DNA from 3 places in the Serratia sp. FDAARGOS_506 genome. Region 3 is predicted to be linked to each of the others. Evidence: predicted binding sites of a transcription regulator. Region 3 holds the regulator's gene; each other region holds the start of a gene.

Region 1 (7,922 bases), 490 kb from region 3:
CTACTGGGGCGTGTCCGGTAACGATCGCACGATTCAATTGGGTTACAACGACGGCTTCAAGCGCATTTCCTACGGTGTTTACCTGCAGGATACGCGCGGCCAGTACGGCTATTCCGATCGCAGCGTGAACTTCACGATGTCGATCCCGTTGGATTGGGGCCAGAGCAACAACTCGACTACCGCCAACTTCAGCGCGGCGCACAGCAAACAGAGCGGCGACAGCTACTCGACCGGCATCAGCGGCACCATGCTGGACGACCGTCGCATGAACTACTCGGTTTCCACCGGGCATACGCAGTCCTCCGGTCAGAGCAGCAACCTGAACCTGGGCTACAGCAGCAGCATCGGTAACATCGACGGCAGCTATGCCTACAGCTCGAAATACCGTCAGGAAGGGCTGGGCCTCTCCGGTGGCTTGCTGGTGCACTCCGGCGGCGCGACCTTGACGCAGCCGTTGCAGAACACCATCTTGCTGGTGGAAGCGAAAGACGCCAAAGGCGTACGTCTGGAAAACCAGCCGGGCGTAACCATCGATCGCTTCGGTTATGCAGTTGTGCCGTCGGCCAACCCGTACCGCTACAACTATGTGGCGCTGCGCACCGAAGATTTTGGCCCGGGCCTGGATGTGCCGGTGGCCAGTAAGCAAGTGGTGCCTACCGAAAAATCGGTAGTGAAGGTGAGCTTCGATACCTTCAAGGGCGTCAGCCTGCTGATTCACGCTCGTCTGGGTGATAACGGTTATCCGGCTATCGGTGCCGGTGTGTTCAACGAGTCCGGCCGCAACAGCGGCACCGTGGGCCTGGAGGGCGCAACCTATGTTTCCGGCGTGAAAGCGGGTGAAAAACTGACGATCAAATGGGGCCCGAAAGCCGATCAACAATGCGTACTGCCGATTCCGGCGAACGTGGGCGACAAACAAGCGGCCATGGGATATCAGGAACTGACCCTGCAATGCCAAAAACTGTAAGGTACACCATGAACTTGAGCAAATTAGCACGTAACACACTTCTGTCGGTGGTGGGGCTGGCAGGGTTGGCGATGGCGCAACAGGCGGCGGCGATGCAATGCCGTTTCGGCAACTCGACGGGTTCAAAAAACCCGGTTGGCAGCGTGACGCAGGATATCGATGTCGGCCGCCCGATCGTGCTGGCCGCTAGCGACTTCGTCAAAGGCAACCTGATTTGGCGTTCGCAGAACTTTACCTCCACCTTTACCTGCTGGGATACGGATAACTACCCGCGCGGAGAGAATGCTTATATCTATTGGAACCCGCAGAACTCGTTCGGCGCACTGGATAAGTCGTTGGAGATTGGGGTATCGATCAACGGGCGTGATTATGATGCGATCAACCTGAAGCAAAGTTCCAACCGGCCGACAGGCCCTGATTTGGGGCCAGGTACCAAACCGGGCAGCAACAGAAGGAAAGCCGATCCTCAGGCGGTGACCGCTACCTATTCTGTGTATATCAAAGCCACCGGGGTGAAACCGCCGGCGGGTAACTTCCCGCCGTTGGCGCGTGCTTCGCTGTTCCAGATCGATGGTGAGTTGGGCCTGAACGCCACCAAAGACAGCAACTTTAACGCCTACATCAAAGGGTTGGATAAGATCCGCGTGATCCAGTGCAACCCGCAGATCACTGTATTGGCCAACAACGGCGCCAGCGTCGATTTCGGCGTGCTGACTACATCCAGCGCCAAAACCGGTACTATCGCCAAGCAGGTGCCGTTTGATATCAAGGCGACCTTGAGCGGCGGCGAATGTGCCGGCCAGTCTCTGCAGGCCAGTTTCAGCAGCACCAACGCCGATCCGTCAGACAACACGCAGATCCTGCCGACCACCAAACCGGGCGTGGCGATCTTCCTGACTCAGCAGCGCGACACCAATAAAACGCCGATCCCATTGCAAACCAACGTGGATTTCGGCGGCGTGCTGCAGGATAAGCAGAATGAAGTGAAAGAGACCTTTATCGCGAACCTGAAGTGGTTGACCAATACGCCGAAGACTGGGGTGTTCAACGCCACCGCCAACGTCGACGTCACCTTCAAATAATCCGGTGTCGCTTCAATAAAAAAGGGTTCAGTTCTCGCGAACTGAACCCTTTTTTGTGCCTTATACCGTGCTGATTAACGCAGCCCCATCCAACTGGTGCAGACGCCTTCCGGCGGCTTGCCTGCATACCAACGAGGCAGCGTGGGGGCAGCGTGGCGTGGTTCGGCCTCCGCCTCTACCGGGTGCGCCGGCCACTCCGCGACGTCCCAGCGGGTGGTGCGGCGATACACCGCCGGGGTTTTGCCAAACTGTTTCTTGAAGGCGCGTGAGAATGAAGGCTGAGAGTCGAAATGGTATTGCAGGGCGATATCCAGGATCGGGCGCGGGGTGGAGCGTAGCGCCTGCGCCGCCTGCGAAAGGCGCCGCTCGCGGATATAGCTGCCGAGCGCGTGACCGGTGGTGCTGCGGAACATGCGCTGCAGGTGCCATTTGGAGTAGCCCGACTTGGCGGCGACGTTATCCAGCAGCAGCGGCTGGTCCAGATGAGTTTCAATCCAGTCTAGTAAATCGTGAATGATATTGACGCGATCCATGGTTTAAGTTCTCCCGCAAAAACGACATTCAGGTCACAGTGACTTAGCTTAATTATCCAAGAATATGCTTTGATAATAGGCGTGAGTGTGCCGTTACGCAAGGGTAAACCGGGGGTAAAAAGGTGGCCAAAAATGCTCTTTGAACGGCAGGGGGATAAAAGAAAGGCCGCATAAGGCGGCCTTTCTAGCAGGAAATGAGTGGAAAATCAGTTAGTTTCCGGCTTCACTTCAATGTAGTTCAGACCCAGTACGCTGCTGGTGTAACCGCGGATCTTGTTGGTCATCTCGATATCGCCGTTCAGCTTGTGGCCGTAAGACGGGATGATCTCTTTCAGCTTGCTCTGCCATTCCGGCGTCGCCACTTTGTCTTTGAACACGGTTTCCATCAGGTGCAGCATGATTGGCGCAGCGGTAGAAGCGCCCGGTGAAGCGCCCAGCAGAGCGGCGATGCTGCCGTCTTCAGAGCTGACGACTTCGGTGCCGAACTGCAGCACGCCGCCTTTATCCGCGTCTTTCTTGATGATCTGCACGCGCTGGCCTGCGGTCCACAGTTTCCAGTCTTCCTGCTTGGCGTCCGGGAAGTACTCTTTCAACGCGGCGAAGCGATCGTCGTCGTTCATCATCAACTGGCCGACCAGGTATTTCACCAGATCGAAGTTATCCAGACCGACGTGGGTCATCGGCATCAGGTTCGAGGTGCTCAGCGAGTGCAGCAGATCGAACAGCGAACCGTTCTTCAGGAACTTGCTGGAGAAGGTGGCGAACGGCCCGAACAGCAGCACACGCTTGCCGTCCAGCATGCGGGTATCCAGGTGTGGCACGGACATCGGCGGCGAACCTACGCTGGCCAGGCCATACACTTTTGCCAGATGCTGGTTGGCGATCTCTGGATTAGTGGTGACCAGGAACTGGCCGCCGACCGGGAAGCCGCCGTAACCGTCGGCTTCAGGGATGCCGGATTTCTGCAGCAGGGTCAGGGACGCGCCGCCGGCACCGATGAACACGAACTTGGCGTTAACGGTGGTTTCTTTACCGTCGCGGTTCAGATCGGCAACGGTCACGCTCCAGGTCTGGTCGGCGTTGCGCTTGATGTCGCGCACTTCGTGGCTCAGGTTCAGCTTGAACTTGTCGCTGGTGCTCAGTGCGTCAACCAACTGGTGGGTGATCACGCCGAAGTTAACGTCGGTACCCAGCGGCATGCGGGTCGCGGCGATTTTCTGCGCCGGATCGCGGCCGTTCATCACCAGCGGCGCCCACTGTTTGATTTGCGCAGGATCTTCGGAGTATTCCATGCCGCGGAACAGGGTGCTGTGCTGCAGCGCCGCGTAGCGTTTACGCAGGAAGTTGACGTTGTCGTCACCCCACACGAAGCTCATGTGTGGCACGCTGTTAATGAAGGATTTCGGATCTTTCAGGACATCGTTCTTCACCTGATAAGACCAGAACTGGCGGGAGATTTCGAAAGACTCGTTGACCTTCACTGCCTTGCTGATGTCGATGGTGCCATCGGCTTTTTCCGGCGTGTAGTTCATTTCGCTGAAAGCGGAGTGGCCGGTACCGGCATTGTTCCAGCCGTTGGAGCTCTCTTCCGCCACGCCGTTCATGCGCTCGTACATGTCGATGGTCCAGGTCGGCTCCAGCTCATGCAGATAGGTACCCAAGGTGGCGCTCATGATGCCGCCGCCGATCAACACCACGTCGACGGTTTTATTCTTCTCTTCAGCCGCTGCCTGCTGCGTAACGCTAAACAGGCTGAGACTGAAAATCAGGACGAGTAATTTTCTCATTGAATTAAATCTCTTGTGTGTAAATTCTACTCATTGCAGGTGAAAGAATTTAGCGGGAGTTACCCTGGAAAATAATGAAGCCGACCGCCCGGCGTGAGCCGATAGGCAGCGATAATGCCTTTTTGTTAATAGGGTTTTTAACGAAAAGTGAACTATTGCAGGCCGTCCGGGCGCAAATTGATCGGTTCACGTTACTGGCGGGGTATTATTGTTTGCGAGAATGTTAAAAACTACTTTTGTAACTAAAAAAAATGAATATAAGCAAAAATAGGCCGGTTGCTGTCGCAGGAATAAGCAGAGAGGGAAGAAAGTCCGTATAACCGCGTTATTTTCAGGGGTTAATTGTCGCGCAATTAAACGTTATTTCGTTATCACACAATAATTGCGGTTAAATTGCAAATATACATCGGTAACCAATAATAAATGGCTGCCGTTACGGGCAGCCATGGTTCACAAGGCGGTTACTTGATGCCCATCGCATCACGCATGGTGAAGAACAGATCGGTCTGATCGGTCAACCCCACTACGTTGGCGGCGTGCGGGCCGTAGGCCGCGACGCGCAGCTGAGTGCCGGTGTGCCCCTGCGATTCCTCTTCCGAGTTGCCGTAGCTCAGGGTCATCGGCGCGCCGTCTTTGGTGGTCAATGTCTGGGTCAGGCCCGGCGCTTTGGCGTCGGCGGCGACGATCTGGCTGGAGTGCGCGTGGTCGGCGGTGACGATCACCAGCGTGTTACCGTCGGCGCGGGCGAAGGCCAGCGATTTTTGCACCGCTTCGTCCAGATCGACGGTTTCACCAATCTGCCCGCATGGGTTGGCGGCGTGATCCTGCTTGTCGATCGACGCGCCCTCTACCTGCAGGAAGAAGCCGTTCGGGTTGTCTTTCAGCAGCGCGATCGCTTTTTCGGTCATTGCCGCCAGCGTTGGCGTGGCTGCGGTGCGCGCCGGGTTGTTTTCGCAGGTCACCGCCGGTTTGTCGAGGTTGCCGTGATAGCTGGCTTTCGGCCCCAGCCAGCGCACCGGCATATTGCCGTCGGCGAACAGGCCCAGTAACGGTTTTTGCTGATTGGCGAGGGTAACGGCCTGCAGTTCATCTGCGTTGCTCACCCACTGATAACCCTGAGCCGCTGCTTGATCCTTCAGCGATTTTCCTTGCCATTCGCCGCTTTTCGCCAGTTGGTTAAAGGATTTCGCGCCGCCGCCCAGCGTGACGTCGGCGCGGGTTTTCAGCAGTTGCTCGGTGATGGAGCCGCGACCGCCGTTTTCCAGCGCGTTAGCGGCGCATTTCTCGCTGGTTTCCTCCGGGCCGTAGCATTTACGCGAGGTGACGTGCGACACCAACGCCGCCGGCGTGGCGTCCTGCAGTTCGGCGGTAGAAACGTTGCCGGTGGCCTTGCCGGCCGCCTTGGCGATCTCCAGCAGCGTTGGCTGGTCTTTGCCGTTCACGTCCACACCGAGCGCGCCGTTATAGGTTTTCACCCCGGTGGCCCAGGCGGTGGCGGAAGCGGCGGAGTCGGTCACGTAATCCGGCTTGTGGGTTTTCTTGTCCAGGGAGTAATGGGTGTATTGCCCGGTCAGCGGCAGGGCATCGATGCCCTTGAAGTAACCGCCTGCGCCTTCGGCGTAGTTACGCGCGGCGGTGATCTCGGAATCCCCCATGCCATCGCCGATCAGCAGGATCACGTTTTTCACCGTTTTGTCCGACAGCGACGCCTTTAGCGCGGTGGTCTGATCGCCGGCCAGGCGACGGGCGCCGCCCGGCTCGGTGAGGTTGCCGCGCGCGGCGCGCTCGGTCAGGCCATCGGCATTGGCTGAGGTTTCCGCCGCGATGGCGGAGGAACAGAGCAGGGCGGACAGCACGGCGCCGGCGATCAGGGATACAGCAGGTTGCATGGGGTAAGCTCCTTGTCGTAATACAACAATGTAAATAACATCAAATTGTTACGTAAGGAGAGTAGAGCAGAGGGATGACAATTTTATGACAGCGAAAGACGGGATGGCCCGGCGGCCACCCCGTTTGGCGTCAGGCCGCGCGCGCCGGGATAGCCAGCCCACGCTGCACCGCCGGCCGCGCCAGACCGCGCTCCAGCCACTGCGCGACGCGCGGGAAACTGTCGAACTCCACCAGCTCGCGCGCCTCATAAAAGCCGATCAGGTTACGCACCCAGCCCAGCAGCGAGATATCGGCGATGGTGTAGTCCGCGCCCATGATCCAGTCGCGGCCTTCCAGGCGCGTTTCCAGCACGCCGAGCAGGCGTTTCGATTCGTTCTTGTAGCGCTCCAGCGGCCGTTTGTCTTCATACTCGCGCCCGGCGAATTTGTGGAAGAAACCGAGCTGGCCGAACATCGGGCCGACGGCGGCCATCTGGAAGAACACCCATTGAATGGTTTCGTAACGCTGAGCCGGGTCCTGCGGCAGGAAACGGCCGCTCTTTTCCGCCAGGTAGAGCAGAATGGCGCCGGATTCGAACAGCGGCAGCGGCCGGCCACCGGGGCCATCGGGATCGATGATCGCCGGGATCTTGCCGTTCGGGTTCAGCGCCAGAAATTCCGGCGTCCAGGTTTCGTTGTTGCCGATGTCGATCAGGTGCGCTTCATAGGGCAGACCGATCTCTTCCAGCATGATGGACACTTTGACGCCGTTCGGCGTCGGCAGAGAATAGAGCTGCAGCCGTTCCGGATGCTGAGCCGGCCAGCGTTTGACGATCGGGAATTGGGTGGAATCGAGCATAGAAACTCCTCGGGTTGGCGGGGTTGCTTCAGCGTACCCCTTGAGTATTGCAGTAAAACTACCCCGCCGCCGGGTTACACCGTGAGCTCAAAATGTGCGGCCAGCGCTTTTTTGCCGCCGGGGGTCAGCTGCAGCTCGCGGCTGTCGAGCCGGCGGATGATCCAGCCGCGTTGGATAAAGGTGGCCAACAGCGCGGCGCCCAGCGCGCCGCCGAGGTGAGAGCGGCGTTCGCTCCAATCCAGGCAGCCGCAGGCGAAGCGGCGGCGGGTGGGGGCGGGGGAGCAATCGACGCCCAGCCGCGCCAGCGCGGCCTGGCCGACGTCGCTTAATCGGTAGTCTTCCTCACCGGTCAGCCAGTTCAGCGCATGCAGCCGATCGTGCAGCTTCACCGCAACCTCACCCGCCATATGGTCGTAGCAGGTGCGGATATATTGCAGCGTGGTGGGCGTGCTGCTTTTCACCGACGGGCGCGGCACGCCCGCCAGCGCCATCAGGCCTTCCAGCGCTTCGGCCACCGGCTGGCCAGCCAGCTGAAAATAGCGGTAGCGCCCCTGTTTGACGCAGGCGATCAGCCGCTGCTCCAGCAGTTTCGCCAGATGCGCGCTGGCGGTGGACGGGGCGACCTCGACCGCCGCGCTGAGCTCGGTGGCGGTGTAGGCGCGCCCGTCCATCAACAGGCACAGCATGCGCGCCCGGGTGCGGTCGGCGATGGCGGCGCTCAGCGCCGCTAAACGATCTTCAATGTCGATGTTATGCATACTTCGAGGTTAGACGAAGTATGACTGTGCGTCTATCGCTAGCCTGTGGTTATCGCCATCTGGTACCG
Region 2 (7,922 bases), 1.2 Mb from region 3:
GCAGCAGCAGCGGTAATCGCTTGGCGGTGTCTGCGTTTTATTCCCAAAAATCGGCCTAGCCCGTCACACTGCTGAACGTTAACGCCCCTGCGCCGCCAACGCCTGCGCGCAGGCCCAGGCCGAGCTCCAGGCCCACTGGAAGTTGTAGCCGCCCAACCACCCGGTTACGTCCACCACTTCGCCGATAAAGTAGAGCCCCGGCGCCTTGTGGGCTTCCATCGTCTTGGAGGAGAGTTCGTTGGTGTCGACGCCGCCGAGCGTCACTTCCGCCGTGCGATAGCCTTCGGTGCCGTTCGGCTGCACACGCCAGTTCTGCAACAGATCCGTCAGCGCCGCCTGCTGCGGCGCATTCAGCTGCTTCAATGTCGCCTCCGGCAGTTGTCCCAACGTTTGCAAGCATTCCACCAACCGCTTCGGCAAGTGCAACGCCAGGGTGTTTTTCAGGCTTTGGTTCGGGTGCTGACGGCGTTGGTCATCCAGGAAGGCCGCCAAATCCAGATCAGGAAGTAAGTTAACGCTCACATACTCACCCGGCTGCCAGTAGCTGGACAGCTGCAGCACCGCCGGGCCGGACAGGCCGCGATGGGTGAACAGGATGCTTTCACGGAAGCTGACGCCGTTCTCGGCGGTGATCACCGCCGGCACCGAGACGCCGGACAGCGTCTGTAAATGCTCCAACAGCGGCTTATGCAGGGTAAAAGGCACCAGCCCGGCCCGCGTCGGTAGCACCTTGAGGCCGAACTGCTCCGCCAGCTTGTAACCGAACGGCGAAGCGCCCAGCCCCGGCATGGACAATCCACCGCTGGCCACCACAAGTGAGCGAGCACTAACTTCCTCACCATTCAGCGCCAGTTCGTAACCGTGTTCGGTTTTTTCCACGCCCAGCACTTCGCTGCGCAGGCGCATGGTCACCTGGCCCAGCTCGCACTCTTTGACCAACAGATCCACCACCTGCTGCGCCGAGTCGTCGCAGAACAGCTGCCCCAGCGTTTTTTCATGGTAGGCGATGCCGTAGCGGTTGATCAGATCGATGAAGTCCCACTGGGTGTAGCGCGCCAGCGCCGACTTGCAGAAATGCGGATTGTTCGACAGGTAAGCCGCCGGTTCAGCGTACATGTTGGTAAAGTTGCAGCGTCCGCCGCCGGACATCAGGATCTTGCGGCCCGGTTTTTTGCCGTTGTCGAGCAGCAACACGCGGCAACCGAGTTGCCCCGCCTGCGCGGCGCAAAACATGCCGGCGGCGCCCGCCCCAATCACTACGACATCAAACTGTTCCACCTGAGCCTCACTTATCAAAACCACAATCGCGACAAAAGAGCGCCATATTACGCCGTTTCGCCGCCGGTCACCGCCAAATTCACGGCGGCAGATTGTAAAGCCCCGGCGCCGCCAACGCCATAGTAAGAAAATATTACAGAGGTCAGAGGAGAATAACGCGTTGATATTTCATATTTTTGTTATAGACACGCCATCATTTCGTCATGTCCAAATCAAAAAAACGTCATATTTTCCTTTTCCCCGGCCCCGGTTGTCACTGATAATGCGCGGCGTTCATGTCCACAAACTGGCGTAACGCTTATGCTGCATTTGTTCGCTGGCCTGGATTTCCATACCGGCCTGATGTTAATTCTCGCATTGTTGTTCGTGTTGTTTTATGAAGCCATCAACGGTTTTCATGATACGGCCAATGCGGTCGCTACAGTTATTTATACCCGCGCCATGCGCTCGCAACTTGCGGTCGTGATGGCAGGTTTGTTCAACTTTCTTGGCGTAATGCTCGGCGGTTTGAGTGTTGCTTACGCCATCGTCCACTTGCTGCCTACCGATCTGTTGTTGAACGTCAGTTCAGCACACGGATTAGCCATGGTCTTCTCCATGCTGTTGGCGGCAATCATCTGGAACCTCGGCACCTGGTATTTCGGTCTGCCGGCCTCCAGTTCCCATACGCTGATAGGCGCAATCATCGGTGTCGGTTTAACCAACGCCCTGATGACCCACACTTCGGTGGTGGATGCGCTTAACGTCCCGAAAATGATTGGTATTTTCCTTTCTCTGCTGTTCTCGCCGCTGGTCGGCATGATGGTGGCGGGAGTGATGGTGTTCGCCTTGCGCCGCTATTGGAGTGGCACCAAGAAACGCCAGCGTATCCACATGACCCCTGCGGAACGTGAAAAGGTCGACGGCAAACGCAAGCCGCCGTTCTGGACCCGTATCGCACTGATCCTGTCGGCGATTGGCGTCAGCTTCTCGCACGGCGCCAACGACGGCCAGAAAGGCATCGGCCTTATCATGCTGGTGCTGATCGGCGTTGCGCCGGCCGGCTTCGTGGTCAATATGAATGCAACCGGTTATGACATCACACGTACGCGTGATGCCGTGACCCACCTGCAACAATATTACCAGCAGCACGGTGATGCCCTGTCGCATGCGGTGTCATTGACGCCGCTGGTGCCAAGCCCGGATGACGAGGCCGAACCTAACAAGCCGGCCGAGTTCCACTGCGACAGTTCGCGCGCCATGCCGGCGATCGAGCTGGCTCAGGGCATGCTGACCAACCTGCAAAGCTACGATCAGCTGACGGTTGACCAGCGCAGCCACCTGCGCCGCCTGCTGATGTGCGTGACCGACACGGCGGATAAAGTCGCCAAGCTGCCGGAAACCTCATCCGCCGACCAGCGCTTCCTGAAGAACCTGCGTCAGGATCTGCTGCAGACCGTCGAGTACGCACCGATGTGGATCATCGTCGCCGTCGCGCTGGCGCTGTCGCTCGGCACCATGGTGGGCTGGAAACGCGTGGCCACCACCATCGGCGAGAAGATCGGCAAGAAAGGCATGACCTACGCTCAGGGCGTGTCGGCCCAGATGACCGCGGCGCTGTCGATCGGCGTGGCGAGCTATACCGGCATGCCGGTCTCCACCACCCACGTTCTCTCTTCGGCAGTTGCCGGGACGATGATCGTGGACGGCGGCGGCGTACAGAGCAAAACCGTGAAGAACATTCTGTTGGCTTGGGTACTGACCCTGCCAATCTCGATTCTGCTTTCCGGTGCGCTGTATTGGGTCGCGTTGAAGCTGATCTAAGCGATAAGCATCATGAGAAAGGCGGCCGCAGGGCCGCCTTTTTTTTGCCTGCATCAAGGGAAACAGGAAGGCATTAATACCAGATCATCAGCGCTATCAGGCTGATGACCACCAGGCCGCACAGGGCCGAGGTCAGCATAAACTGCCCGCGCACCCGCTCGCAGCGGCGAATAAACTCCGGATCGTGGTGTTCGACATAGCGCTGCGCAAAGATATAGCGCACCAGCCTCAGCTGCTTGCTGGGTTGCCCGTGGGCGGTGAAGAAACCGCCGCCGTCGACGTATTGGTACAGCAGCGGGTCGCAGCCGCGCAATACCACCAGCAGCGCGCGCAAAGAAGAGTAATAACGCACCATGTTTACCACACACACCACACATAAGGCCCAAAACAGCGCGACGGTACTGATCATGATTGCCCCCTCAAGGCGTTGTTATCCGCGGCCATCCGCCGGGTCCAACCGCCCTACCTCATTACCCGATACTCTGCTGGAGCTTACCGCTCTCATCCCCTTTTTTGCCTGCACGGGCCATGCCCATAACCCACCGCCTCCGGAGACGTTACCGCACCGCGCAGAGAGATTTGCACAGCGTGGTTCCACTCAGAGGGGAAATGGTGAGGCCCATATCCATCATTGTAGGTTAATGAAACGCAAACTGGCCTGAGCAGTGGATAAAATTTACCGAAACGTCCTCCGCCGGGGCGTGCTAACGGCTCACCGCCGGCCGGTGATTGGTCGGTTTTTCTGGATAGTCTATCCCGCTCCGCGCCGCTGATCTTTCCCCCCACGCTGGCTAGACTCAGGTTTCCGTTATGTTCATCCAAGGAAACTGTTATGGCAAACCATTCAATCAAAGGAAAAACCGTCCTCATCGCCGGCGGCGCCAAAAACCTCGGCGGGCTGATCGCGCGCGATTTGGCTGAACAAGGCGCAAAAGCGGTGGTAATCCACTACAACAGCGCCGCTTCCAAAGCCGAGGCGGAGAAAACCGTCGCCGCCATTCAGGCCGCCGGGGCGAAAGGCGTCGCACTGCAGGCCGATCTGACCACCGCAGATGCAGTCGAGAAGCTGTTCGCCGATGCGGTCGCCGCCGTCGGCAAGCCGGATATCGCCATCAATACCGTCGGCAAAGTGCTGAAAAAGCCGATGGTCGACATCAGCGAAGCCGAATACGACGAGATGACGGCGGTCAACGCCAAAACCGCGTTCTTCTTCCTGAAAGAGGCGGGCAAACACCTCAACGACAACGGTAAAATCTGCACGCTGGTCACCTCGCTGCTCGGCGCCTTCACGCCGTTTTACGCCGCTTACGCCGGCACCAAAGCGCCGGTGGAACACTTCACCCGCGCCGCCGCCAAGGAGTTCGGCGAACGCGGCATCTCCGTGACGGCGGTCGGCCCCGGCCCGATGGACACCCCGTTCTTTTACCCGGCAGAGGGTGCGGACGCCGTGGCCTACCACAAGACGGCGGCAGCGCTGTCGCCGTTCAGCAAAACCGGCTTGACCGATATCGAAGACGTGGTGCCGTTCATTCGCCATCTGGTCAGCGATGGCTGGTGGGTAACCGGCCAAACCATCCTAATCAATGGCGGCTACACCACCAAATAAGCTCGAGGGGGGCGGAATGCCCCCGCACCTGCTCGCGCGCAACCGCGCCATGCGGCTACACTCTTTGTCAGAAACGGCGCCAAGGAACAGCAGGTCAACGAGATGGACAGATTCAATCAATACCGCATATTCGTGCAGGTGGCGGAGATGGGCAGCTTTATCCGGGCAGCCCATGCGCTGGAAGTGCCGCGCGCCTCGGTGTCCGCCGCCGTGCAACAACTGGAAACGCAGCTGGGCGTGCGCCTGCTGCACCGCACCACGCGGCAAGTGCGGCTGACTGCCGACGGCGAACAGCTGCTCGAACGGCTGCGCCCGCTGCTGGCCGAAGTGGAAGACATCGATCAGTCGTTTCAGGCCAGCCAACGCCAGGCCTCCGGTCGACTCAGCGTCGACGTGCCGAGCCGCATCGCCCGCCGGCTTATCGCCCCGGCGCTGCCCGGCCTGCTGCTGCGCCACCCCCATCTGCAGCTGGTGCTCGGCTCCGCCGATCGCGCCATCGATCTGGTGCAGGAAGGGGTCGACTGCGCGGTGCGCGTCGGCGATCTGCACGACAGCAGCCTGGTGATGCGCCCACTCGGCCATATCGCGCTGATCAACTGCGCCAGCCCCGCCTACCTCGGCGAATTCGGCCACCCGCTCCAGCCCGGCAATCTCGTCGAAGGACACTGGAGCATCGGCTACGCCTCGCCTAAAACCGGCCGGGAATCCCCCTGGGAATACCTGACCGACGACGGCCATACGCAACGGCTCGAATTGCCCAGCCGGGTGGTGGTCAACAACGCCGAAAGCTATATCGCCTGCTGCCGCGCCGGATTGGGGCTGATGCAAATCCCGCGCTACGACGTGCAACACCTGCTCGACGCCGGTGAACTGGTGGAAGTCCTGCCCGGTTACCGCGCCGCCTCCATGCCAATCTCCCTGATCTATCCCCATCGCCGCCAGCGATCGCGCCGCCTGGCGGTGTTTCATGAGTGGTTTGAAAGCCTGCTGCAACCGCATCTCGAGCGCTGATTGCGCATTTAGCGCTATACTTTGTTTAATAACGCTTATAATTCAAGCGGTCAGACCGTCAACATCCGCATAATCAATAGGCTTTTACGCCGCGCGGGTGTACAACGAAAGGTATCGGGCAGAGAGATTTTCGATGCGGCGCAGTGTGATCGCCCCAACATATCATTGCGTTATCCGAATGATACTATGGAACCAAAAGCGCCAGGCGGGTAAACGGAACGCCTGCTAACCCTTTTTAATCGGCATGTTTATGGAAGGAGTATTCTTATGGCTTACAAACACATCCTGATCGCGGTGGACCTATCCCCGGAAAGCAAGATTCTGGTAGAAAAAGCCGTCTCAATGGCGCGGCCGTACAACGCTAAAGTTTCTCTGATCCACGTCGATGTCAACTATTCCGACCTTTATACCGGCCTGATCGACGTCAATCTCGGCGACATGCAAAAACGCATCTCCGAGGAAACCCATCAGGCACTGACCGAGCTGTCGCAGAACGCCGGCTACCCGATCACCGAGACCCTGAGCGGCAGCGGCGATCTGGCGCAGGTATTGGTGGATGCCATCAAGAAATACGACATGGACCTGGTGCTGTGCGGCCACCACCAGGACTTCTGGAGCAAGCTGATGTCTTCCGCTCGCCAGCTGATCAATACCGTGCACATCGATATGCTGATCGTGCCGCTGCGCGATGAAGAAGACGAATAAAGTAAGCGCTCGCTAACTTAACTGCCCAACGCCCGCGCCATGCGGGCGTTTTTCATGCCGCCGCGCCGATTAATCGCTTGATAATCAACCGCCCTCCGATGATATAGTCGCTAAAGACACAACATCCTCCCCCGGGCATCGCCTATACCCATATCTATAAGAAATAGCGGGGGAAATTTAATGCGAAAAGGAGTTATCCATGGAATATGCCGTATCGGTAGAGTCTTTCCTGTCCTCGTTACAACGCCATAACCCCCACCAGCCGGAATATTTGCAGGCGGTGCGCGAAGTATTCACCTCGCTGTGGCCGTTTATCGAACGCAACCCGCGCTATCGCGAACAGGCGCTGCTGGAGCGCCTGGTGGAGCCCGAGCGCGTCATTCAGTTCCGCGTCAGCTGGGTGGACGATCGCGGCCAGGTGCAGGTCAACCGCGCCTTCCGCGTGCAGTTCAACTCGGCCATCGGCCCCTATAAGGGCGGCATGCGCTTCCACCCGTCGGTAAACCTGTCGATCCTGAAATTCCTCGGTTTTGAGCAGACCTTCAAGAACGCGTTGACCACCCTGCCGATGGGCGGCGGCAAAGGCGGCTCCGATTTCGATCCAAAGGGCAAAAGCCAGGGCGAGATCATGCGCTTCTGCCAGGCGCTGATGACCGAGCTGTATCGCCATCTGGGCCCGGACACCGACGTGCCGGCCGGCGATATCGGCGTCGGCGGCCGCGAAGTCGGCTTTATGGCCGGCATGATGAAGAAACTGTCCAACAATACCGCCTGTGTATTTACCGGCAAGGGCCTCTCCTTCGGCGGCAGCCTGATCCGCCCCGAGGCGACCGGCTATGGCCTGGTGTACTTTACCGACGCCATGCTGCAGCGCCACGGTCTGGGCTTTGAGGGCATGCGGGTGGCGGTGTCCGGCTCCGGCAACGTAGCGCAGTACACCATCGAGAAAGCGCTGGAACTGGACGCGCGCGTGATCACCGTGTCGGATTCCGGTGGCACTCTGGTAGACGAAGACGGCTTCACCACCGAGAAGCTGGCACACCTGGCGGAGATCAAAAACCAACGCTACGGCCGGGTGGCAGACTACGCCCGCGAACGCGGCCTGACGTATCTGGCGGGCCAGCAGCCGTGGAACGTGCCGGTGGATATCGCCCTGCCGTGCGCCACCCAGAACGAACTGGATCTCGAGGCGGCGCAGACGCTGATCCGCAACGGAGTGAAGGCGGTAGCGGAAGGCGCCAACATGCCGACCACCATCCAGGCCACCGACGCCTTCCTCGACGCCGGCGTGCTGTTCGCGCCGGGCAAGGCGGCCAACGCCGGCGGCGTCGCCACTTCGGGCCTGGAGATGGCGCAAAACGCCGCGCGCATCGGCTGGCGGGCAGAGAAAGTGGATGTACGTTTACAACATATCATGGCGGATATTCACCACGCCTGCGTGGAATACGGCGGCGAAGGCAAGCAAACTCACTACGTACACGGCGCGAACATCGCCGGTTTCGTCAAGGTCGCGGATGCC
Region 3 (7,922 bases):
CGGCATAAAGTCGCCGCCGCACAGCGCGCGCAGTTTGAAATAGCCGTAAGTGCCGGAAGCCGAGTTGCGGCCGAAGCGCTGCAGCGAACGCGTCGCCCAGTCGCCGCTAAGCCCCAGCTCGCCCCAGCGCGTCAGCGGCTGGCTTTCACCGCAGCGCCGGGTGGCGGAAAAAATGCGATCGAGCTGCTGCAGATTGAGGCCGCGCAGCGGGTTATCCTGATGCACCAATACCACCAGCGCATCCACCGCCACCGGCACCGCCAGCGGCGCATAGCCATAGCGGTGTTCGAACGCCGAAACCTCGGCCGCTTTCATCGGCCGACTCATCGGGCCCAACTGCGCGGCGCCCGCCGCCAATGCGGTCGGCGCGGTAGAGGAGCCGGCGGCCTGGATCTGCAGGTTAACGTTGGGGTAATGCTGGCTGAAATCCTGCGCCCACAGCGCCATCAGATTCGCCAGGGTGTCGGAACCGACGCTGGACAGGTTGCCCGCCAACATGCCGTCGGGTTGCGCCAGCGCGCCGCGTCCGGCCAGCAGCGCCAGGCAAAGCAACAGCCCTCGGGTTATTCGGGTCATACCGGTGTCTCGCGTTAATTTTTCACCGCATTCTCTGATAAAGCGGCGGGAACAATCAACCGGTTGGGTAAGGTAAAGATAAAGCGGGTGCCGATCCCCGGCTCGCTAAGGATCTCCAACCGCGCGTCGTGATGGCTGAGCGCGTGTTTAACGATCGCCAGCCCCAGCCCGCTGCCGCCGGTCTGGCGCGAACGGGCCTTGTCGACGCGGTAAAAACGCTCGGTCAGGCGCGGAAGGTGTTCGGCGGCGATGCCCGGCCCGTTATCGCTGACCTGGAACTGCGCGCCATGCGCCGTCTGCTGCCAGCTCACTTCGATATGAGTGCCCTTCGGCGTGTGGTTGACCGCGTTGTACACCAGGTTAGACACCGCGCTGCGCAACTGGTCTTCATTGCCGAACACGTTGAGTTGTTCGTTCACCCGGAAGGTGATCTCGTGATTACCGCCACTCAGCGATTGCGCCTCGCGCTGCAACACCCGCAGCATCAGCGGGATATCCACCCGCTCGTTCATGTCGACATTGGGCGCCGCCTCGATGCGCGACAGCGTCAGCAGCTGCTTGACCAGCCCGTCCATCCGGCGGGTCTGCTCTTGCATGGTGCTAAGCGCCTTGCTGCGCAGCGAACCGTCCTGCTCTTCGTCGCCCATCATCTCCAGGTAGCCTTGCAGCACCGTCAGCGGCGTGCGCAGTTCATGGCTGACGTTGGCGAAGAAGTTGCGCCGCGCGCCCTCCAGCTGGCGCATCTGGGTGACGTCACGCGCCACCATCAGCAGCTGCCCTTCGGAATAAGGCATCACGCGGAATTCGACGTAGTGTTCGTTGTTCAGCTGCAGCGTCAGCGGGCGCGAGAACTCCTGCTGTTGCAGATAATGGCTGAATTCCGGATAACGCAGCAGGTTGAGGATGTGCTGGCCGTTGTCTTCCGGCCAGCGGAAGCCGAGCAGATGCTGCGCCAGCCCGTTGCACCAGAAAATGTTGCCTTCGACGGTGGTCATCACCACCGCGTCAGGCAGCGATTCGGCCCCGCTGCGAAAGCGCTTGATCAGCAGCGCCAGCTCGCGCCGGCGGCGGCGATTGCGCTGCTGCATCTGATACAGGCCATAGAACAGGGGCTCCCAGCTCCAGCGGCCGGGCGGCGGCGTCATGCTGCGGTCGATCCACAGCCAATGGGAGAGCTTGAGCTGGTTGTAGAAATTCCACACCAGCGCCGCCAGCGCGGAGGCCAGCAGGAACCAGGGCAAATAACCGAAAATCAGCCCCAGCAGTAAGGCGGGCAGACAAAAAAGAGCCAGCTCCAGAGCCAGCCTCTTCCACGACAGACGTTCTAACACGGCATATTCTCCAGCGCGGCGCGATCAGTAGCGCGTTGAGAACCGGTAGCCGGTGCCCCGAACGGTTTGAACCATTTTATCATGCCCACTGGTTTCTAACGCCTTGCGGAGCCGACGGATATGCACGTCAACGGTACGGTCTTCCACATAAACGTTAGTGCCCCAGACGTGATTAAGCAACTGCTCACGGCTATAAACCCGCTCCGGGTGGGTCATAAAGAAGTGCAGCAGCTTGAACTCGGTCGGCCCCATATCCAACGCCTGATCGTTAGCCATCACGCGGTGGGAGGACGGATCCAGGCTCAGCCCTTGCATTTCAATCACTTCTTCCACCGCCATCGGTGAAATACGGCGCATGACCGCCTTGATGCGCGCCACCAGCTCCTTGGGCGAGAACGGCTTGGTGATGTAATCATCCGCCCCCACTTCCAGGCCGCGCACGCGGTCTTCCTCTTCGCCGCGCGCGGTCAGCATCATGACCGGAATATCGCGGGTCAGCGCTTCGCGCTTCATATGTTTGATAAACTGAATGCCGGAACCGCCGGGCAACATCCAGTCGAGCAACACCAAATCAGGGAACGGCTCAGACAGGCGCGTCACGGCGCTGTCATAATCCTCGGCTTCCAACGGTTGGTAACCATTCTGTTCCAACACAAAGCACACCATCTCACGGATCGGCGCTTCGTCTTCCACCACCAGTATGCGTCTTGCCATCGTCAATCCTGCCAATGTGTTAGCGACTTTGCGGGCGCCATTATGCGTCAGTTTTGTGACACTTTTATGAAAAAAAGCGGCTGTTATAGGCAGTAAGCATAGCGATTATTTCCCGGCGCAAAGAAAAATCATTCCGTAGTCGTCGCCATTGCGCCGGGACAGCCGCCGCCGCGGCCTTTATAATCATCGCCATTACCTTTGCATCCGGGAGTGTCATGCGCCTGATCCACACCTCTGACTGGCATCTTGGCCAGTACTTTTTCACCAAAAGCCGCGCCGCCGAGCACCAGGCTTTTCTGAACTGGCTGATCGAACAGATCGAGCAGCAGCAGGTGGATGCGCTGATCGTCGCCGGGGATCTGTTCGATACCGGCTCGCCGCCCAGCTACGCCCGCGAGCTGTACAACCGCTTCGTGGTGGAACTGCAGCGCACCGGCTGCCAACTGGTGGTTTTGGGCGGCAACCACGACTCGGTAGCGACGCTGAACGAATCGCGGGAACTGCTCTCTTGCCTGAACACCACGGTGATCGCGAGTGCGCAGGGCGCCCTCGAGCAACAGATTGTGGTGCTTAACCAACGCGACGGCCAGCCGGGTGCCGTGCTGTGCGCCATTCCGTTTCTGCGGCCACGCGATCTGCTCACCAGCCGCGCCGGCGAATCCGGCGCGCAGAAACAGCAGGCGCTGCAGGAAGCCATCGCCGAACATTACCAAGCGCTGTATCAGGCGGCCTGCGAGCGCCGCGATCGGCTGGGCCAGCCGCTGCCGATCGTCGCCACCGGCCACCTGACCACCGTCGGCGTCACCACCTCCGACTCGGTGCGCGACATCTATATCGGCACCCTTGACGCCTTCCCGGCACAGGCTTTCCCTCCCGCCGACTATATAGCGCTGGGTCACATTCACCGCGCGCAGAACGTCGCCAAGTCGGAACATATACGCTATAGCGGCTCACCGATTCCACTCAGCTTCGATGAGCTGGGCAAAGCCAAAAGCGTCTTCCTGGTCGATTTCGCCGACGGCGCTCTTCAGCAGGTAAAAGCGCTAACGATCCCGCAGTTCCAGCCCATGCAGCTGATTAAAGGCGATCTGGCTGAGATCGAACGACAGCTGCAGCAATTTGCCGACTATGCCGGCGAGCTGCCGGTGTGGCTGGATATCGAAGTGGCGACGCAGGACTACCTCAGCGATATTCAGCGCCGCATCCAACTGATGGCGGATGAGCTGCCGGTGGAAGTCGTGCTGCTGCGGCGCAGCAAAGAGCAACGCCGCCAGGCGATCGCGCAGCAGGACAAGGAAACGCTGAACGAGCTGAGCGTCAACGAGGTGTTCGAACGGCGCCTGGCGCAGGAGGCCGACATGCCCGAAGCGCGCCAACGGCGGATGCATCAACTGTTCCGTCAGGTGGTCGATGCGGTGCAGCACAATCCTGAGGAGACCCAACCATGAAGATCCTCAGCCTGCGGTTAAAAAACCTCAACTCGCTGCAGGGCGAGTGGAAAATTGACTTCACCGCCGAGCCGTTCGCCAGCAACGGCCTGTTCGCCATTACCGGCCCGACCGGCGCGGGCAAAACCACCCTGCTGGACGCCATTTGCCTGGCGCTGTATCACCAGACGCCGCGCCTCAACGTCACGCCGAGCCAGAATGAACTGATGACCCGTCACACCGCCGAATCGCTGGCGGAGGTCGAATTCGAGGTCAAGGGCGTCGGCTATCGCGCCTTCTGGAGCCAGCGCCGCGCCAAAAACGCGCCGGACGGCAATCTGCAGGCGCCGAAGGTCGAACTGGCGCGCCGCGAGGACGGCAAGATCCTGGCGGACAAAGTGCGCGACAAGCTGGAGATCACCGCCGCCATTACCGGGCTGGACTTCGGCCGCTTCACCAAATCGATGATGCTGTCTCAGGGGCAGTTCGCCGCGTTTCTCAACGCCGATGCCAACGATCGCGCCGAGCTGTTGGAAGAGCTGACCGGCACCGAAATCTACGGGCGGCTGTCCGAACAGGTGTTCGAATCCCACAAGCAGGCCAAAACCGACCTGGATGCGTTGCACCAGCGCGCCAGCGGCATCGAGCTGCTGAACGATGAACAGCGCCACTCCCTGACTGAACGGCTGACGGCGCTGAGCGCGCAGGAAATCGCCCTCGGCGAACAAACCCAGCGGCAGCAACAGGCGCTGAGCTGGTTGCAACAATGGCAACGCCTCCAGCAACAGCAAAACGAGGGGCAACGGCGGCTGGAAACCACCCATCGCGAGCAGGCCGAGGCCGCCCCGCAGCTGCAGCGGCTGGCGCTGAGCGAACCGGCCGAGAAATTACGGCCGCTGCGCGGCGAACGCGATCGCTGCCGCGCCGAGCTGCAGACGATACAACAGCAGGCAGCCCAGCTGACGCAGCAACAGGAGCGGCACTCGGCGCAGCTGGCGCCGCTGCAGCAGGCGGTGGAAAAGGCCCGTCTGGCGCAGCAAGCTCATGCCGAGCATATGCGGCAGCAGCAACAGCTGATCGATGACCAGGTCGCCCCGCTCGACCATCAGATCGCCCAACTGCAGTCGACGCAGACCGAACGGCGACAGGCCGGCGATGCCGCCGCGCAGCAGTGCGCCCAGCAGCAAACTGCGCTGGAGCAGCTCACCGCTCAGCGCAGCCAGCTGACGGCTCAGGCCGGGCAGTATCAGCAACAGTTGAATGCGCTGAGTGAAGCGCTGACCGTTCAACAGCAACAGCAGCAGGCGCTGGAGGCGCAAACGCCGCTGGCCCCGCTGCGCCAGCGCCTGAGCACCCTGGCGGATCTGCGCCCAACGCGTCAGCAGCTGTTCACGCTCGCTTCCCTGTACCGGCAGACCCGTGACCGTCTTGCCCGGCAACAGGCGGAGCACGCCGAGCGGCAAACACAGCTCGCCGGACTGCAACAACAGCTGGAGAGCGCGCGTCAGCAATTCAAGCAGCACAAGGCGCAGCTACAGGAAGTGGAGCGGATCCACGAGCTGGAAAAACGCATCGTCAGCCTGGAAGCGGAGCGCGCCCTGCTGCAGAGCGGTGCCCCCTGCCCGCTGTGTGGCTCCCCCAACCACCCGGCGGTGGAGCAATATCAGGCGGTGCAGCCTTCGGCGACGGAACAGCGCTTGGTTGAGATGCGCACCCTCGCCGAGAAACTGCAAACCCAGGGCACCGAGCTGCGCACCCGCTGTGAAGGCCTGCAAGAGCAGCAGCAACGCCAGCAGCAGGCTATCGCGCAGGATGAGCAGCAGCTGGCTGCCCAACAGCAGCAATGGCAGCAGCTCAGCGCGCCGCTGGCGTTCGACTTTACCCTGGCGGAGGGCGAGCAACTCAGCGCCTGGCTGAGCGGCTGCGACGACGAAGAGCGGCGCGGGCAGCACGCGCTGCAGCAGCATGAACAGGCGGCGCAGGCGGTACAACAGGCAAAAGACGCGCTCGCCGCTCTGCAAACGCAGCAGCAGCAGGCGCAGCAACAGCTGGCGCTGCTCGAAGAGCGCTTTATGCTGTTGCAGAAAACTCATGCCGCCAGCCTGCAACAGCAGCAAGACCTGCTTCAACGCTGGCAGGAAGGCGAGAAGACCCTCGCCGAGCGGCGCGCGCAGCGGCTGGCGCTGTTCGGCGAACAGCGAGTCGCCGAGGTGCGCGAACAGCTGCGCGCCAAACAAATCGCCTGTGAACAGGCCAGCTTGCAGGCCGCCGAGCAGTGGCAAAAGGCGCAGGAACTGCGCGAGCGCCTGGCCGGCCAGCAGGCCGGGTTGCAACAACAGCACACCCAAATGCAGGAACGGCTGCAGCAGGCGGAGCAGCAATGGCTGCAGGCGCTGGCCGACAGCGAATTCGCCGATGAAACCACCTTCGCCGCCGCGCTGCTGGACGACGCCCTGCGCCGCGAATTGCAGCAGCGTAAAGAGCAGCTGCAACAGCGGCAGGTAGAGGCTGCGGCCCTGCTGGCTCAGGCGACGCAAACGCTGGAGCAGCATCGGCAGAACCGCCCGGAAGGGACGGATGAGGCCAACGCGGATCTCGACGCGCTCACCCAATCGCTGGCCGAACTGGCACAGCAGTTGAAGGCGCTGCAGCTGAGCCAGGGCGAGCTGCGCAACCAGCTGGAAAGCGACGCCGCCCGCCGTCTCAATCAACAGGCGCTGTTCGAGCAAATCGCCCGCAGCCAGCAAGACTACGACGACTGGAGCTACCTCAACCAGCTGATCGGCTCGAAAGAAGGCGACAAGTTCCGCCGCTTCGCGCAGGGGCTGACGCTCGATCATCTGGTTTATCTGGCCAACCTTCAGCTCGGCCGGCTGCACGGGCGCTACCTGCTGCAGCGCAAAACCAGCGACGCGCTGGAGCTGCAGGTGGTGGACACCTGGCAGGCCGACGCGCTGCGCGATACCCGTACCCTGTCCGGCGGCGAAAGCTTCCTGGTCAGCCTGGCGCTAGCGCTGGCGTTGTCCGATCTGGTCAGCCACAAAACCAGCATCGACTCGCTGTTCCTCGACGAAGGCTTTGGCACGCTGGACGCCGAAACCCTCGATACCGCGCTGGACGCGCTGGACAGCCTGAATGCTTCCGGTAAAACCATTGGCGTGATCAGCCACGTCGAGGCGATGAAAGAGCGCATTCCGGTGCAGATCAAAGTGAAAAAGGTCAACGGGCTCGGCGTCAGCCGGCTGGAGGCGCACTTCAGGCTGGAATGATCCCGCCGTGCGCGGCACAGAAGTGTGACCGCGGCGGCACTCCGCGGTGAAAAGCGTTGAGCCGCGGCGAGCACGGGTTATTATGCAGGCATAACAGGATTGTTACTGTATCCCCTCCGCCGCTCAGGCCGCAGGACAGAAACATAAAATACAGGCAAAACCTGACGCCCGGGATCGCTTCCGGGCGTCAGGTTTTTTCGTTTTCAGGATGCTGAAACACCGGGAAAAACCATGAGAATCGCTAAAATACTCAATAATAACGTGGTGATTACGCTGGATGACCGTCAGGAAGAGACGGTGGTAATGGGAAAAGGAATCGGCTTTAAAAAGAAGCCCGGCGACACGCTGGACGAAAGCCTGATCGAAAAGGTGTTCACCCATAACGGCGGCGAAATCGCCGAGCGCTATAAAGAACTGCTCTCCGAGATCCCGCTGGCCTGCGTCACCACCGCCGACAGGATTATTACCCTTGCCCGAGAACGCCTGCCGGGTAAATTGCATAACATCGTCTACATCACGCTGACCGACCACATCCACTTCGCCCTGCAGCGACACGCCGAAGGGCTGGATATCAAAAATGCGTTGCTGTGGGAGATTAAAAAGCT

What was found. The regulator PhoB, encoded in region 3, activates phosphate uptake and scavenging genes when phosphate is short. The targets are predictions, from matches to a motif close to CTGTCATAAAACTGNCNNAT.
Region 1: the regulator PhoB is predicted to act here: its motif matches at 6,331-6,350, upstream of phoA (alkaline phosphatase).
Region 2: the regulator PhoB is predicted to act here: its motif matches at 1,554-1,573, upstream of pitA (inorganic phosphate transporter PitA).

What each region holds. Positions count from the first base shown of each region.
Region 1 is NZ_CP033831.1:2,942,278-2,950,199, forward strand. It holds gene EGY12_RS14350 (fimbria/pilus outer membrane usher protein) at 1-967, shown strand, start outside; gene EGY12_RS14355 (fimbrial protein) at 982-2,049, shown strand; gene EGY12_RS14360 (helix-turn-helix domain-containing protein) at 2,124-2,582, opposite strand; gene EGY12_RS14365 (malate:quinone oxidoreductase) at 2,789-4,369, opposite strand; gene phoA (alkaline phosphatase) at 4,831-6,258, opposite strand; gene EGY12_RS14375 (glutathione S-transferase N-terminal domain-containing protein) at 6,389-7,096, opposite strand; gene EGY12_RS14380 (helix-turn-helix transcriptional regulator) at 7,171-7,854, opposite strand.
Region 2 is NZ_CP033831.1:1,278,111-1,286,032, forward strand. It holds gene EGY12_RS06360 (hypothetical protein) at 1-75, shown strand, start outside; gene EGY12_RS06365 (NAD(P)/FAD-dependent oxidoreductase) at 79-1,278, opposite strand; gene pitA (inorganic phosphate transporter PitA) at 1,579-3,081, shown strand; gene uspB (universal stress protein UspB) at 3,155-3,490, opposite strand; gene EGY12_RS06380 (SDR family oxidoreductase) at 3,914-4,687, shown strand; gene EGY12_RS06385 (LysR family transcriptional regulator) at 4,790-5,698, shown strand; gene uspA (universal stress protein UspA) at 5,966-6,403, shown strand; gene gdhA (NADP-specific glutamate dehydrogenase) at 6,603-7,922, shown strand, end outside.
Region 3 is NZ_CP033831.1:2,450,444-2,458,365, reverse strand. It holds gene EGY12_RS11920 (PstS family phosphate ABC transporter substrate-binding protein) at 1-576, opposite strand, end outside; gene phoR (phosphate regulon sensor histidine kinase PhoR) at 591-1,907, opposite strand; gene phoB (phosphate response regulator transcription factor PhoB) at 1,932-2,621, opposite strand; gene sbcD (exonuclease subunit SbcD) at 2,837-4,069, shown strand; gene sbcC (exonuclease subunit SbcC) at 4,066-7,317, shown strand; gene licT (BglG family transcription antiterminator LicT) at 7,549-7,922, shown strand, end outside.